DNA from 2 places in the Neorhizobium sp. T6_25 genome. Region 1 is predicted to be linked to the other one. Evidence: predicted binding sites of a transcription regulator. Region 1 holds the regulator's gene; the other holds the start of a gene.
What was found. The regulator PhoB, encoded in region 1, activates phosphate uptake and scavenging genes when phosphate is short. The targets are predictions, from matches to a motif close to TGTCATNNANCTGTCAT.

Region 1 (7,251 bases):
TCCGCTCGGGACGTTGCGCGACTGGGAGCAAGGCCGATCCGAACCGGACCAGCCGGCAAAGGCATATCTGAAGGTGATTGCGGTCGACCCGCAAGGTACGGCGGAGGCGTTGGTGAAAGGCGCTGCATAGTTTCAATAGACGCCGAATGCTGCTTCGCCAGCCTCCATGGCAATGGTCCGCCGGGTCGCAATGAGACGGTCAGAATAAAGGTTGGACTCAAGTCCAACGAGACGGCGTCAGAAATCGCCCAATGCGTATCCGGCGCCGCGCACGGTCCGGATCACGTTGTCGGACTTGCCGAGGCTGATGACTTTGCGAAGCCGGCCGATATGGACATCGATGGCGCGCTCATCGACAGTCGTGTCGTCGCCCCATAGGGACGCCTTGAGCTCCGAGCGGGAATAGACCTTGCCCGGCGTCCGCATCAGGAATTCAAGGAGCTTGAACTCCTTCGGCCCGAGCTTGACCTCACGTTTCTGCCGGTGAACCCGATGGGCTTCCCGGTCAAGCGTGAGATCGCCGACCTTCAGCATATGGTCGAGAAGCGCCGGGTTCACGCGCCTGAGCAGGTTCTTCACACGGACAACGAGCTCGACCGGGGAGAATGGCTTTAGGAGGCAATCGTCGGCACCCGCCGCGAGTGCTATGAGGTGAAGGCCTTCGCCACCCGACGGCACAAGGAGGATGATCGGAAGGCGCGACAGGACAGGGTCGAGACGCACCTCGCGGCACACCTCGAGACCTCGCACGCCCGGAAGATCCGAACTCATGACCAGGATATCCGGCGGAACCGCTTTCAAGCGATTTGAGATCTCGGCTCCACTTGCCAGCATCGATACGACGAAGCTGTCGGCCACGAGGGCTTTCCGCAATATCAGGCGGAACGACTCGTCGTCGTCGACCAACAGGACCCGCGCGCTCATCTCGTGGCCACCAACTATGTTTCCATGGAGTATCCGGCGCCGCGGACGGTGCGGATGACATCCTGCATGTTGGAGAAGTTGAGTGCCTTGCGGAGTCTTCCCACATGGACGTCGACCGTACGCTCGTCGACGTAGATGTCATGGCCCCAGACGCCGTCCAGAAGCTGCGAGCGGGAAAAGACCCGCCCCGGCGCCGCCATCAGGAATTCGAGCAGGCGGAATTCGGTCGGGCCCAGACGCACTTCGCGGCTCTTGCGGTGGACGCGATGGGTTTCCCGATCAAGTTCGATATCGCCGCAACGGAGAACGCTTGAGAGCACCTCCGGACGGGCCCGGCGCAGCATGGCCTTGACGCGCGCCATCAGTTCCGGCGTCGAGAAGGGTTTTACCACATAGTCGTCGGCGCCGGTGGCGAGGCCGCGAACACGTTCGCTCTCCTCGCCGCGGGCCGTCAGCATGATAATCGGCAGGCGCTCGGTTTCCGGGCGCATGCGCAGCCGGCGGCAGAGTTCGATGCCGGAAACGCCGGGCAGCATCCAGTCCAGGATCAGAAGGTCCGGTACCCGCTCCTGAAGCCGAATTTCGGCTTCGTCGCCCCGCAAAACGGTATCGACCTCATAACCCTCGGCTTCCAGATTGTAGCGAAGAAGCACGCTCAGCGCCTCTTCGTCTTCTACGACAGCGATTTTCGGCAGCATTCTTGGCCTGCTCCGTCAGTTCTATTCGGTGATCGCGCCGAGCGTGTTCGACGAGTCGTCCTTCGGACGATCGCCTTCCGGCTGGGCGCCTGTCGTCATGTAGTAGATGGTCTCGGCGATGTTGGTGGCGTGGTCGCCGATACGCTCGATGTTCTTGGCGCAGAACAGAAGATGCGTGCAGGTGGTGATGTTGCGCGGATCCTCCATCATGTAGGTGAGGAGTTCGCGGAACAGCGAGGTGTACATCGCGTCGATTTCCTCGTCGCGGCTGCGGATCGCCTCGGCCTTTTCCGCCGAACGCGTCGCATAGACGTCGAGGACGTCCTTGAGCTGCACGAGGGCGAGATCGGAGAGATGTTCGAGGCCGCGGGCGAGCTTGCGCGGAACGCCGGTGCCCTGAACCGCGATGACGCGCTTGGCGGTGTTCTTGCCAAGGTCGCCGACGCGCTCCAGATCGGAGGCGATGCGCAGCGAACCGACGATCTCGCGAAGGTCGGCTGCAACCGGCTGGCGGCGGGCGATCGTGATGATCGCCTTGTCGCCGATCTCGCGCTCGGCGTGATCGAGGATCACGTCGTCGGAGATGACCTTCTGGGCGAGTGCGGCGTCGGAATTGACCAGCGCCCGCACGGCGTCCGAGCACATCTGCTCGGCGAGGCCACCCATTTCGGAAATGCGGCGGCTCAGGTATTTCAGTTCGTCGTCATAAGCCGACAGGATATGGGTCGATGCCATCTTCTAGTCCTCAAAATTGATTTTCAGGCGGCACAATCGGCTGGATCAGCCGAAACGGCCCATGATGTAATCCTGGGTGCGCTGATCGTCGGGATTGGTGAACATCTTGTCGGTGTCGTTCTCCTCGACGAGCTGGCCGAGATGGAACATGGCGGTGCGCTGCGACACGCGGGCAGCCTGCTGCATCGAATGCGTCACGATCACGATCGTGTAGTTGGCACGCAGCTCATGGATGAGTTCTTCAACCTTGGCGGTCGCGATCGGGTCGAGAGCCGAGCAGGGTTCGTCCATGAGGATGACTTCCGGCGACACGGCGATCGCACGGGCGATGCACAGACGCTGCTGCTGGCCGCCGGAGAGGCCGGTGCCGGATTCGTGCAGGCGATCCTTCACTTCGCCCCAGAGACCGGCGCGCTGCAGGCTCGCCTCGACGATCTGGTCCATGTCGGCCTTGTTCTTGGAAAGACCGTGGATGCGCGGACCGTAGGAAATGTTCTCGTAGATGGTCTTCGGGAACGGGTTCGGCTTCTGGAACACCATGCCGACGCGGGCGCGAAGTTCCACGACGTCGATGTTATTGTCGTAGATATCGTCCGTGTCGAGGGTGATCTTGCCTGTGACGCGGCAATTCTCGATCGTGTCGTTCATGCGGTTGAGGCAGCGCAGGAAGGTGGACTTGCCGCAGCCGGAAGGACCGATGAGAGCCGTCACAGTGTTTTCGCGGACGTTGAGGTTGACGTCGAAAAGCGCACGCTTTTCGCCGTAATAAACCGAAACGTCCTTGCCGATCATCTTGTGGGAAGCATCGCTCATCTTTTGGTCCAGCGCCTTTTCTACTGCCGATTCTGACATCATATTCATTGTCATACTCCTTCTACCAGCGCCGCTCGAAGCGACGCCGCAAGAGAATTGCGCCAACATTCATTAGGATGAGGAACAGGAGCAGGATGATGATTGCTCCCGAGGTACGCTCGACGAACGCGCGCTCCGCTTCGTTCGCCCACATGTAGATCTGGACCGGCAGCGCCGTCGACGGGTCAAGCGGCGTGGTCGGATAGTTGGCGACGAAGGCCACCATGCCGATCAGCAGCAGCGGCGCGGTTTCGCCGAGTGCGTGGGCCAGGCCGATGATGGTGCCGGTCAGGATGCCCGGCATGGCAAGCGGCAGGACATGGTGGAAGATCGTCTGCATCTTCGATGCGCCGAGCCCGAGGGCCGCCGCCCGGATCGAAGGCGGCACGGCCTTCAGCGCCGCGCGGGTCGCGATGATGATCGTCGGCAGCGTCATGAGGGTGAGCACCAGACCGCCGACGAAGGAGGCGGAACGCGGCAGGCCCATGAAGTTGACGAAGACCGCCAGACCGAGAAGACCGTAGACGATCGAGGGAACGGCCGCGAGGTTGTTGATATTCACCTCGATCAGGTCGGTGAACTTGTTCTTCGGGGCGAACTCCTCGAGATAGATCGAGGCGGCGACGCCGATCGGCAGCGCCAGGACAAGCACGATCAGCATCATGTAGAACGAGCCGATGAGCGCGACGCCGACGCCGGCGGCTTCCGGACGGCTCGATGCGCCGTTGACGAAAATGCCGCTGTTGAAATGCTTGGCAAGCGCACCGCTGTCGGAGAGCTGCGTCATCCAACCGAGCTGCTGGTCGTTGATCTTGCGGTTCTCCTGGCCGACGTTGAGGTCGATCTGGCCCTTGTAGGCCGAGTCGATATCGCCGGAGGCGAGCAGTCTTACCGTCTGCGTCGTTCCGATGATCGCCGGATTGGCGACCACCAGGTCACGCAGCTGAACGCGGACACCATCCGACAGCATCTGGCTGACTGCGCGGGCTGCGACACGGTCGTCCACGCTGACGTTGAGCAGCTTGGCGAGCGCGTTGCGGGCGACGACCGGATAGTTCGCCGTCATCAGCTTCTGCGGGTTGGTGGCCCTTTCGTTCTGCGGGTCGATGATCTGCTGCGAGAACTCGACCGGCATGGTGATCATGGTCTGCTGGAAGGCGGTGTATCCCTTGGAGACCACCGACCACAGGAGAAGCATCAGGAAGATGATGCCGAAGGAAAGCGCGGCGATGCCATAGGCGCGGAAGCGACGCTCGGCGGCGTAGCGGCCCTTGATGCCGATATCGCGACGGACGGACTTGGCCTTGGGGATGCCGGCGGCGGGAGAAACCACATCGGTCATTCGTACTGCTCCCGGTATTTGCGCACGATATAGAGCGCGTAGATGTTGAGGCAAAGCGTGATGGCGAACAGCGTGATGCCCAGCGCGAAGGCAACCAGGGTCTGCGGCGAGGTGAACTCAAGGTCACCCGTCAGCTGGTTGACGATCTTGACGGTCACGGTCGTCATCGGCTCGAACGGATTGATCTGCAGGCGGGCGGCAACACCGGCCGCAAGCACGACGATCATGGTTTCGCCGACGGCGCGCGATGCGGTCATCAGGAGAGCGCCGACGATACCCGGCAGAGCTGCCGGCAGGACGACCTTCTTGATGGTTTCCGACCGAGTGGCGCCGAGACCGAGCGAGCCGTCACGCAGGGCACGTGGCACTGCCGTGATGATGTCGTCCGATAGCGAGGACACATAGGGGATAAGCATGATGCCCATGACGAAACCAGCCGTCAGAACGCTCTGTGCCTGTATGAAGTTGGCATAGTCGCCGGTGACGAGGCCGTTCAGCTGCGAAGAAATGTCGCGAAGGAACGGACCGACCGTCGTCAATGCGAAGAAGCCGTAGACGATGGTCGGAATGCCGGCGAGCACTTCGAGCAGCGGCTTGGCAACCGAGCGGACCTTCGGCGAAGCATATTCCGACATGTAGATTGCCGAAAAGAGACCGATCGGAACCGCGAAGAGCATCGCGACGAAACCGATATAGAGCGTGCCGAGCAGCAGCGGAATGAGACCGAACTGACCTTCGGAGCCACCCGAACCCGCAGCGGCAAAACGCGGGTCCCATACCGTGCCGAAGAAGAATTCCCAGGCGGGAATGGCGGTGAAGAAGTGGGCAGCTTCCGTCAGCATCGATGCGACGATGCCGACGGTGGTCAGAATGGCGATCGAAGACGCGACGACGAGGCTGCCGAGGATCACTTTTTCCACCCGGTTGCGGGCGCGGAAGCGCGGCGCGATCTGGCGATAAGCAAAGAGGGCGCCGCCGATGGAAGCCCCCAGAACAATGATCGTCATGAGGATACGGCTGACGAAGGTCATCCTGTTCAGCTCGGCAGCGGCCTTGACCATGAAGGGCTGCGGATCACCCGCAAGCGGAACGCCCTTGGCGCCAAGCGCAGCACGAAGCTCCACCGGATTATTCTCGATGCGGGCGATTTCGTCGCCAGTCAGCGCATTCATGCCGCGGGCAATCGAGGTAATCATGCCGTAGCTCAGGCCCTGCTCGGCCTGCGATTGGGTTTTCACCTCTTCGGGAAACGCACCGCGCACCGAGGAGCTGATATACATGGGGCTGGCGACCAGCCAGACAAAAAGAATGACGACGGCCGGCAAGATCGCCCAGACGGCGACAAAAGAACCGTAATATCCAGGCCGCGAATGAAGTTTGGAGGAAATTCCTCCGACCAGTGCCATTGCATACCGGGCACCGGCGACGTAACCGGCTATGCCGATTATCGCCAAAATCAACAATATTAGTGATGTGTTCATCATAATCCCCCGGCGTACCGCCTTCGGCGGCAACCCATCACCGCCCAGCTCCGTTCATCGGAACCGATCGCATCGCCGTCGCGCCTCGCGCAACACCATCGCCGCAAAACCGACGATTCCCCACCGAGGCAAAAGCCTGCGGTCGGAGAGAAACGGCGCCGCCAGGAGCGGCGCCGTTCTTTTGATTACATGGTCTTGCCAGCGGTAAAGTCCTTGCGGGCCTGTTCGCGCTGGGCGTCCGGAGCGGCAACCAGACCGTACTCGATGAGCGGCGAGTCAGGGCCGATCATGTCGTCGGAGAGGAAGAACTCGACGTATTCCTTGAGGCCCGGGACGACGCCCAGGTGAGCCTTCTTGACGTAGAAGAACAGCGGACGGGAAACCGGATAGGTGCCGTCAGCGATCGTGGCTGCGGTCGGCTTGATGCCGCGCATGGTGGCGACCTTCAGCTTGTCGGCGTTGTTTTCGTAGAAAGCGAGGCCGAATACGCCGACGCCGGTCTTGTTGGCAGCGATACGAGCGAGCGTCTCGGTGTAGTCGCCGTCGATGTCCACGGCAACGCCGTCCTTGCGAACAGCAACGCAAGCCTTGGTCTGGGCGGCCTTCTCAGCGAGCTCCTTGGCGATGACGTCGGTTGCGCCGGAATCCTTGCAGCCTGCAGCAAGAACGTTCAGTTCGAAAACTTCGCGCGTGCCGTGCTTTTCGCCCGGGATGTAGGCGGCGATCGGGCCCTTCGGAAGCGTCGGGTTGATCTCCGACCAGTTCTTGTAGGGGTTGGCGACGAGCTTGCCATCAACAACGACCTGAGCGGCGAGAGCCTTGTAGATGTCCTTCGGCTCGAGCTTCATGTCGCCGTTGCTGCTGGCGGTCGCGAAAACGATACCGTCGTAGCCGATGCGGATTTCCTGGACGTCGGTGACGCCGGCCGCCTTGCAGGCTTCGGCTTCAGACTTGTTGATCGCGCGGGAAGCATTTGCAATGTCGATCGTGGCTTCGCCGACGCCCTTGCAGAATTCCTTGAGGCCGGCGCCGGTGCCGCCCGACTCGACGATCGGGGTCTTGAACTTCGGGAAGGCTTCGCCGAAAGCTTCCGCAACGATCTTCGCATAGGGAAGAACGGTGGAGGAACCGGCAACCTGAACCTGATCGCGAGCCGTTGCGACGCCTGCGGTGGCCAGCAGAATTGCGGCTACAGCGCAGCTTCCTAGATACTTCTTCA
Region 2 (7,251 bases), on a different contig from region 1:
CGCCGCGCTCGAAACGCAGCGGAGCCCGGGCAAAAGTGTCGAAAAGCGCGGCTTCAGCCATGGCGACATCACTCCTCTAGGCAGTCCAGAAAGGCCCATGGAAGGGGCCGAAAAAATCAAAAATGCCGCCCACTGGGCGGCGGGGGCACTATCGGGGTTTAGGCCATCAATGTCAACAAAGCTCGGCGTTTTGGGCAGGCCCGGGCCGGAAAGCGGCAGGCGCCGGCCAATGTGACAAAAATGACTCTCCCCGACAGCAAGTTGGGGAAAACCACGAAATCGATTCCCGCAGATTCCCCCGACTCTTGCCACGGAGTCAGCCTCACACTAGGTTAAAGATCAATTACTAGACTGCATGCGGCGGAACTAGTCACCTCAAGCATAGATATAGTGGGTGCTGCGAAATGAATTCGCAGCAAAGGTGGAAGGATTCTGCATGCCAGCAACGTTCAAAGGCGGAGAACGGGCATGAACTGGACAGACGAGCGTGTCGAGAAGCTCAAAAGATTATGGTCGGAGGGCCTCAGCGCCAGCCAGATCGCAGCGCAACTTGGAGGCGTAAGCCGAAATGCCGTTATCGGCAAGGTGCACCGTCTCAGCCTGCCGGGCCGGGCGAAAGCCGGCGGCACGGTAGCGACGGGCCGTTCAGCAGCGGCCAAGCGCACCACGTCGGCGCCGCGGGCTCCGAATTATGCGTCGCGCGTCACGACCCGGACCGTTACCCGCGCCGTCGGTGCGACGATGGTCAAGGAAGAGGTCGAAATCGAACCCTATCAGGAGATGGAATATCGTCCCGCCTCCAACGTGGTGGTGCCGATCTCCCGTCGCCTTGCATTGACCGAACTTACCGAGCGCACCTGCAAGTGGCCGGTCGGCGATCCGCTCAAGGACGACTTCCACTTCTGCGGCTGTGAATCCCCGGATGCATCGCCCTATTGCGGCTATCACGCAAAGCTCGCCTACCAGCCGGTCAACGAGCGCCGCAAGGTTGCTGCTCGGGTCTGAGCGGCGGCGCGACACGAGGACAAGATCGAAGGCGGGCTCAGGCCCGCTTTTTTGTTGCGCATGGCAGATATGCTGGCCAAGCCTTGCTCCGGATCGGCATTGCACCTATCTCAAAGACGGCGAGGACGACCTCCCCCATTCGGGCAAAAACTCCGGGACGACCCGGAAAGCACCCAGGAGGTCATCATGCGCTCGACTCGCGACCGTATCCGCCATGCCATCAGCTTCGAACTGATCGGGCTCGCTCTCATCACACCGCTCGGCGCCTTCGCCTTCGGCATGCCGGCCGCCGATATCGGCGTGGTCGGCATCGGCAGTGCGACGATCGCCACCGGCTGGAACTATCTCTACAATCTCGGCTTCGACCACCTGATGCAGCGCTTTACCGGCGGCACGCAGAAAAACACCGCAATACGCGTGGCGCATGCGGTGCTGTTCGAACTTGGCCTGCTGATCGCGCTTCTGCCGCTGATCGCCTGGTATCTCGGCATCAGCCTCATGCATGCACTGACGATGGACGTGTCGTTCGCGGTCTTCTACGTGGTCTATGCCTTCGTGTTCAACTGGGCCTATGACCGCATCTTTCCGCTGCCGGAATGGCAACGGCAGACCGAGGCAGCCTGACGCCGCCTCCTTGAGGTTTCCATCGAATAGTCCGCGCCGCGGACGGTGCGGATGACACCCTGCATGTTTGGAGAAGTTGAGCGCTTTCCCGAGGCGCCGGACATGGGACGTCGATAGCACTCCCTTTTGTCAGAACCTGACGGTGAACTCGCTTCCCTTGCCGACTTCCGACTTCACGATCAGACGGGCTCTGTGGCGGGTCAGGATGTGCTTGACGATTGCAAGGCCGAGGCCCGTGCCTTTCTTGGAACGGCTGTCGGCCACGCTGACCCGGTAGAAGCGCTCGGTCAGCCTCGGAACGTGCTCGGCCGGAATGCCCGGGCCCTGGTCGACAACCGTCACTTCCACCGGATCGGAAGCGCCGTTCCTGAGGTAAACGTCCACGAACTTGCCTTCCTGGCCGTACTTGCAGGCGTTCTCGATCAGATTTTCGAAAACCTGGACGAGCTCGTCGCGGTCGCCCAGCACTTCCACCTTGCCTTCCGGCAGATGCGTGCGGATTTCCACCCCGAGATCATCGGCGAGCGGCACCAGCGCGTCCCGCACATGACCGATCAGCGGCTTCAGGTCGATCGTCTGGTCCGGTGCGATATGGGATTTGAGCTCCAGGCGCGACAGCGACATGAGATCGTCGACAAGACGGCTCATGCGCGTTGCCTGGTCGAACATAATGGCGAGGAACCGCTCGTGCGCGGCAGGATCGGAGCGCGCCGGCCCCTGCAGGGTCTCGATGAAGCCTCGCAACGAGGCAAGCGGGGTGCGCAGTTCATGGCTGGCATTGGCGACGAAATCCGAACGCATCCGATCGATGCGGCGCAATTCCGAAATATCCCTGAAAGAGAGGAGATAGAGCTTCTGCGCCACTCCGTCGGAGCTTTGCTGGACCGGTTGGCCGAGATCGATCGGCGCGATGCGCAGGGTATAGACGCGCTCGGAAGGCAACCGCTCGGAATGCTCGATCTGGTTGGGCTCATCAGTCGCGATGGTTTCCCGCACCATGTCGAGAATGCCGGGGGACCGCAGCCGTGCCGAAAGGTGCGAACCGGGAGAAAGAACTCCAAAGGCCCTTTCGGCAGCCTTGTTCTGATAGAGGACCGTGACGTCCTCGCCGAGCACGAAAGCCGGAATATCCAAGGCACCGAGCGTTGCCGCCACCTGGGGTAACGGCTGGAAGCCCGGCTGCTCTTTCTCGACGACATCGAGCGCCGGCGGCGGAAGGACGACGGGCTTGCGGCCGACGACGACCAGAACCAGGAGCAGCCAGCCCACCAGGACGCCCACCCAGTCCATGCCGATCAGGAACGCGATCATCGCCAGGAGGGTCAGAAGCAGCAACAGAGCGCGTTCCTGGCGGGCCCTCGCAACGAGCGTGCCCAGACCCCGACGCCATTTCTCCAGTACCGACTCCACAGGCACACTCGCAGCTTTCACAGGTTGAACACGCGCTCATATATCTCTTGCATGACAGATATACATCGCTTCCGTTGGGATATTGGAAAATTGGCGCTATCCGGAGAGTAGCGGAATTTCGAACTTGCGTTACATATCGGCTACCACCCCCATGCGGCGGATCGATCGGAGGAAGCACTATCATGGCGGATAAAACCGAAAGCCGGGCAGTCAGCATCGACATCAACGGCAAGCTCAAGCAGTTCGATATCGACGACCCGGTGCTGCCGGCGTGGATCGAGGAGCATGCGCTCGGCTCCGGCGGATATCCCCATGATGACAAGCTGGACAAGGACAAATACGCAAAGCAGCTGGAAAAGCTGCAGGTCGAGCTCGTCAAGGTGCAGTTCTGGCTGAAGGCGACCGGCAAGCGGATGATAGCGCTGTTCGAGGGGCGTGATGCGGCCGGCAAGGGCGGCACGATCTTTTCGATCAATGCCTACCTCAATCCGCGTTCGGCCCGCGTGGTGGCGCTCAACAAGCCGACCGAGACCGAGGCCGGCCAGTGGTATTTCCAGCGCTACATCTCGCATTTCCCGACATCCGGGGAGATCGTGCTGTTCGACCGCTCCTGGTATAACCGGGCCGGGGTCGAGCCGGTGATGGGCTTCTGCACGCCGGAACAGTACAAGGATTTCATGAAGGCGGTTCCGCGCTTCGAGGACACGATTTCCGACGAAGGCATCATCTTCTTCAAGTTCTGGCTGGATATCGGCCGCGAAATGCAGCTCAAGCGTTTCCATGACCGGCGGCACGATCCGCTCAAGATCTGGAAACTGTCGCCGATGGATATCGCCGCGCTCCACAAGTGGGATGACTATACCGAGAAGCGCGACGCGATGCTCGAAAGGACCCACAACGAGGAGACGCCATGGGCGGTCGTGCGTGCCAACGACAAGCGCCGCGCCCGTCTCAACGTCATTCGCCATATCCTGCTGTCGCTCGACTATGAGGGCAAGGACAAGGACGCCATCGGCGAGATCGACGACAAGATCTTCGGTTTCGGCCCGAAATTCCTCAAATAAAGGTCATTGGCCGGGCAGGATGCGCACCGAATAGAGCAGCACCGCCCGGTCCGCGCCGTCGATACCGCTGTTGAAGATCAGGCGGCCGGGCCGGTTGGGGGCAAGCGACCGCTCGAAGGTCACGCGGAAGAGCGCCTCCAGCTTCTCCTGCGTTGCCGTAAAGCGATGACGGCTGCAGTTGCCGAGGCTTCCGAAATCGCAGCGGACTGATAATTGCACGGAACTGTCCTGCCCCGACTGCAGGGTCAGAGCCACCGTCGAACTCTTGCCGGCCATTTCGCGCAGCACTTCCGGCGGCACTTCGACCGAGACATCACCGCCGTCGCCTGACGTTGCCGATGCGATGCGCACGGCCTGCCCTTCCGATGCGGCCACCGCCTCGACTTTCGCCTGGCCGCCGGCTTTCATTTCCGCCGCCTTGGAGGGCACGAAGATTTCCACCCACTCGTCGGAAAAACCGCGGCGCGGATCGAAGGCGACCGGGCCTCCCGCCGCCTGGCCGGCGACCGAGCGGTCGGCCGACTTCATCGCTTCTTCGACGATCGACTGCACCAGACCGGATTGATAGAACCACCAGCAGGCGCCGCCGACCACGCCAAGGGTGATGACCCAGGTCAGGAGATGCGACAGGAAACCCCGACGCTTTCGCGGTTTGGCGGCCCGTTCCGGGGGAACGTCCAGGCCGCTATCGGAGGACGGGCGGGCGTTCCTGTTCGGCTTGCCCGGCTTTGCCGTCTTCGGCGGAGGTTCCGGCTGGAATTGCTCGGCTTCGACCCGCTCACCGCGCGCGGGGCTGACGCCGCCAAGATCGCCGGAGGACATAGCCGCAGCAGCAGATGGAGCGCGCGTCTCACTCGAAACGGTATCGATGGACGGCGCGACAGGTGAAGGTGCCGCCGGCCGTTGCGGCGCTTCCGGCCGCGAGCTGGCCGGCATGACCGGAGACTCCACCGCCATGGGTTCCGCGGCGTATGGCAGTTCCGGTTCGAGCTCCACGGCGGGTCCCGGCGCCGGTTCCACCAGGCGCTCGACTTCCGCCATTTCGATCTCGTGAATCTTCCGCTCCAGGAGTTCATGCTGCTGCATGATGATCAACCGGTCGGTAACGCCTTGCTTGCGAAGGCCGGCGTCCAGTGCCTGGCGCGCCGACTGATAAATACGCGCCCTGATCTCCCGGTCCGCCCGGTTCGAGCGATCCAGTGCGTTTCTGATGGCCGTTTCCAAACCGCTCACTGCCGGTCCTTCTTCATCGTCATTCCCACCGCGCGGGAGTTTACGTTTCGGTAACCCCTCCGCCGCGGAACTGCAAGCACCGCCTTCGACTGCACCATGGCGAAAAATAAGGACAGGATATGTCGGGAGCCCCTGCCGGGCGTTGCGGAGATCTGCTTCGAAAATCTTTCCACCGGCTTTTCGAGGCTGCCGCGATCTGGTAGACGGATTTACGTTTGCGTAAAGGTCAATCGGGAGGTTTTTGATCCATGCTTCCAGCAGTCCTCAAGGACAGGCTCCGCCTGCCCGTGGTCGCGTCGCCGCTGTTCATCATTTCCCATCCGGAACTGACACTGGCGCAATGCAAGGCAGGCGTCGTCGGCGCCTTTCCGGCGCTCAATGCGCGGCCGGAAAGCCAGCTCGACGAGTGGCTGGCCATGATCACCGAGGATCTTGCCGCCCATAACGCCGCCAACCCCGACAGGCCTGCCGCACCCTTTGCCGTCAACCAGATCGTCCATACCTCCAACAAGCGCCTGGAGCACGACCTGATGATGTGCGTGAAATACAAGGTGCCGATCGTCATCTCCTCGCTCGGCGCCGTGCCGGAGGTGAATGCCGCCGTGCACTCCTATGGCGGCATCGTGCTGCACGACATCATCAACAACCGCCACGCCAATTCGGCGATCCGCAAGGGCGCCGACGGGCTAATCGCGGTCGCTGCCGGCGCCGGCGGGCATGCCGGCACGCTGTCGCCTTTCGCGCTGGTGCAGGAAATCCGGGAATGGTTCGACGGGCCGCTGCTGCTCGCCGGCGCGATCGCCACCGGCGGCGGCATCCTTGCCGCCCAAGCCATGGGCGCCGACATGGCCTATATCGGCTCGCCCTTCATCGCCACGAAGGAGGCGCGCGCCGTCGATGGCTACAAGCAGATGATCGTCGATTCGAATGCTGCCGACGTCGTCTATTCCAACTATTTCACCGGCATCCACGGCAACTACCTCAAGGGATCGATCACCGCCACCGGCATGGACCCGGACGCCCTTCCGGTCGCCGATCCGTCCAAGATGGATTTCGAACAGGCGGTCAGCGGGCCGAAGGCCTGGAAGGAGATCTGGGGGGCAGGCCAGGGCGTCGGCGCGGTCAAGGCGGTGGTTCCGGTCGCGGAACTCGTCGACCGGCTGGAAAGCGAATACCGGGCGGCGCGCGAGCGCCTTACGGTCTGAATCAACGGCTGGATAATAACCGTCATTTCAGGAAAATCGTCGAGAAGCCCAAAACCCGGCTTGAAATCGCAGGTCATTGCCTGTATCAGCCGCATCACTCGCAGCCCCGGCAAAACCGGCCGCTGCCCGTGCCGCTTTAGCTCAGGTGGTAGAGCACATCATTCGTAATGATGGGGTCGCAGGTTCGAGTCCTGCAAGCGGCACCACTTATCTCCAACTCTTCCGTAGCGCCTGCGTCGCCCAAATCTCTGCGCGAAGCCCGGCGGGCGTCAACCTGCCACGAGGCTCGTTTCGTCGTTGAGGCAATCGCTTTGAAGCTGCATCTGGACGGCGTGCATGAACAGGCCGGCCTGGCGGGAGATTTCCTCGTCTGCCACACCCTGGGCTCTGAGAACTGCCGCGAAACTGGCCATTTCCGATCTCCAGAAACGGTTCGCCTGTTCGCCGTGAAGCCGCTGAAGCGCTTCGGCGCAACGTTTTACGTCAGCGGTGCGCCGATCGGCGGGGAATTGCAGCAGCGTCATGCCATCTCCATATTGTCGGGCGAATCGCCCAGGGATCGCAGCACATTGGCCGTCAGTCCTTCACAAAGGCTGAACGACTGGAGATATCTGGTGCAGGGAAGGTGGATGTCGAGGCCGTCGCTGCGAAGACGACAGCCGTTCGCAGTTTCCCGACTTGCAGAATTGCCGGAATTGACGCTCGGCGAC

Region 2: ppk2 (polyphosphate kinase 2) is a predicted target of PhoB. The motif match lies at 3,080-3,096, and genes of this name have one in related genera.

Annotation. Positions count from the first base shown of each region.
Region 1 is NZ_PVBL01000015.1:140,026-147,276, reverse strand. Features, by position in the region: gene C5L10_RS20290 (DNA-binding transcriptional regulator) at 1-130, shown strand, start outside; gene C5L10_RS20285 (winged helix-turn-helix domain-containing protein) at 238-924, opposite strand; gene phoB (phosphate regulon transcriptional regulator PhoB) at 939-1,622, opposite strand; gene phoU (phosphate signaling complex protein PhoU) at 1,644-2,357, opposite strand; gene pstB (phosphate ABC transporter ATP-binding protein PstB) at 2,403-3,218, opposite strand; gene pstA (phosphate ABC transporter permease PstA) at 3,232-4,551, opposite strand; gene pstC (phosphate ABC transporter permease subunit PstC) at 4,548-6,032, opposite strand; gene C5L10_RS20255 (substrate-binding domain-containing protein) at 6,218-7,251, opposite strand, start outside.
Region 2 is NZ_PVBL01000026.1:11,977-19,227, forward strand. Features, by position in the region: gene C5L10_RS26420 (aspartate aminotransferase family protein) at 1-61, opposite strand, end outside; gene C5L10_RS26425 (GcrA family cell cycle regulator) at 469-1,005, shown strand; gene C5L10_RS26430 (PACE efflux transporter) at 1,192-1,629, shown strand; gene phoR (phosphate regulon sensor histidine kinase PhoR) at 1,759-2,940, opposite strand; gene ppk2 (polyphosphate kinase 2) at 3,222-4,103, shown strand; gene C5L10_RS26445 (hypothetical protein) at 4,107-5,336, opposite strand; gene C5L10_RS26450 (nitronate monooxygenase family protein) at 5,585-6,541, shown strand; tRNA gene C5L10_RS26455 (tRNA-Thr) at 6,672-6,747, shown strand; gene C5L10_RS26460 (DUF6074 family protein) at 6,811-7,065, opposite strand.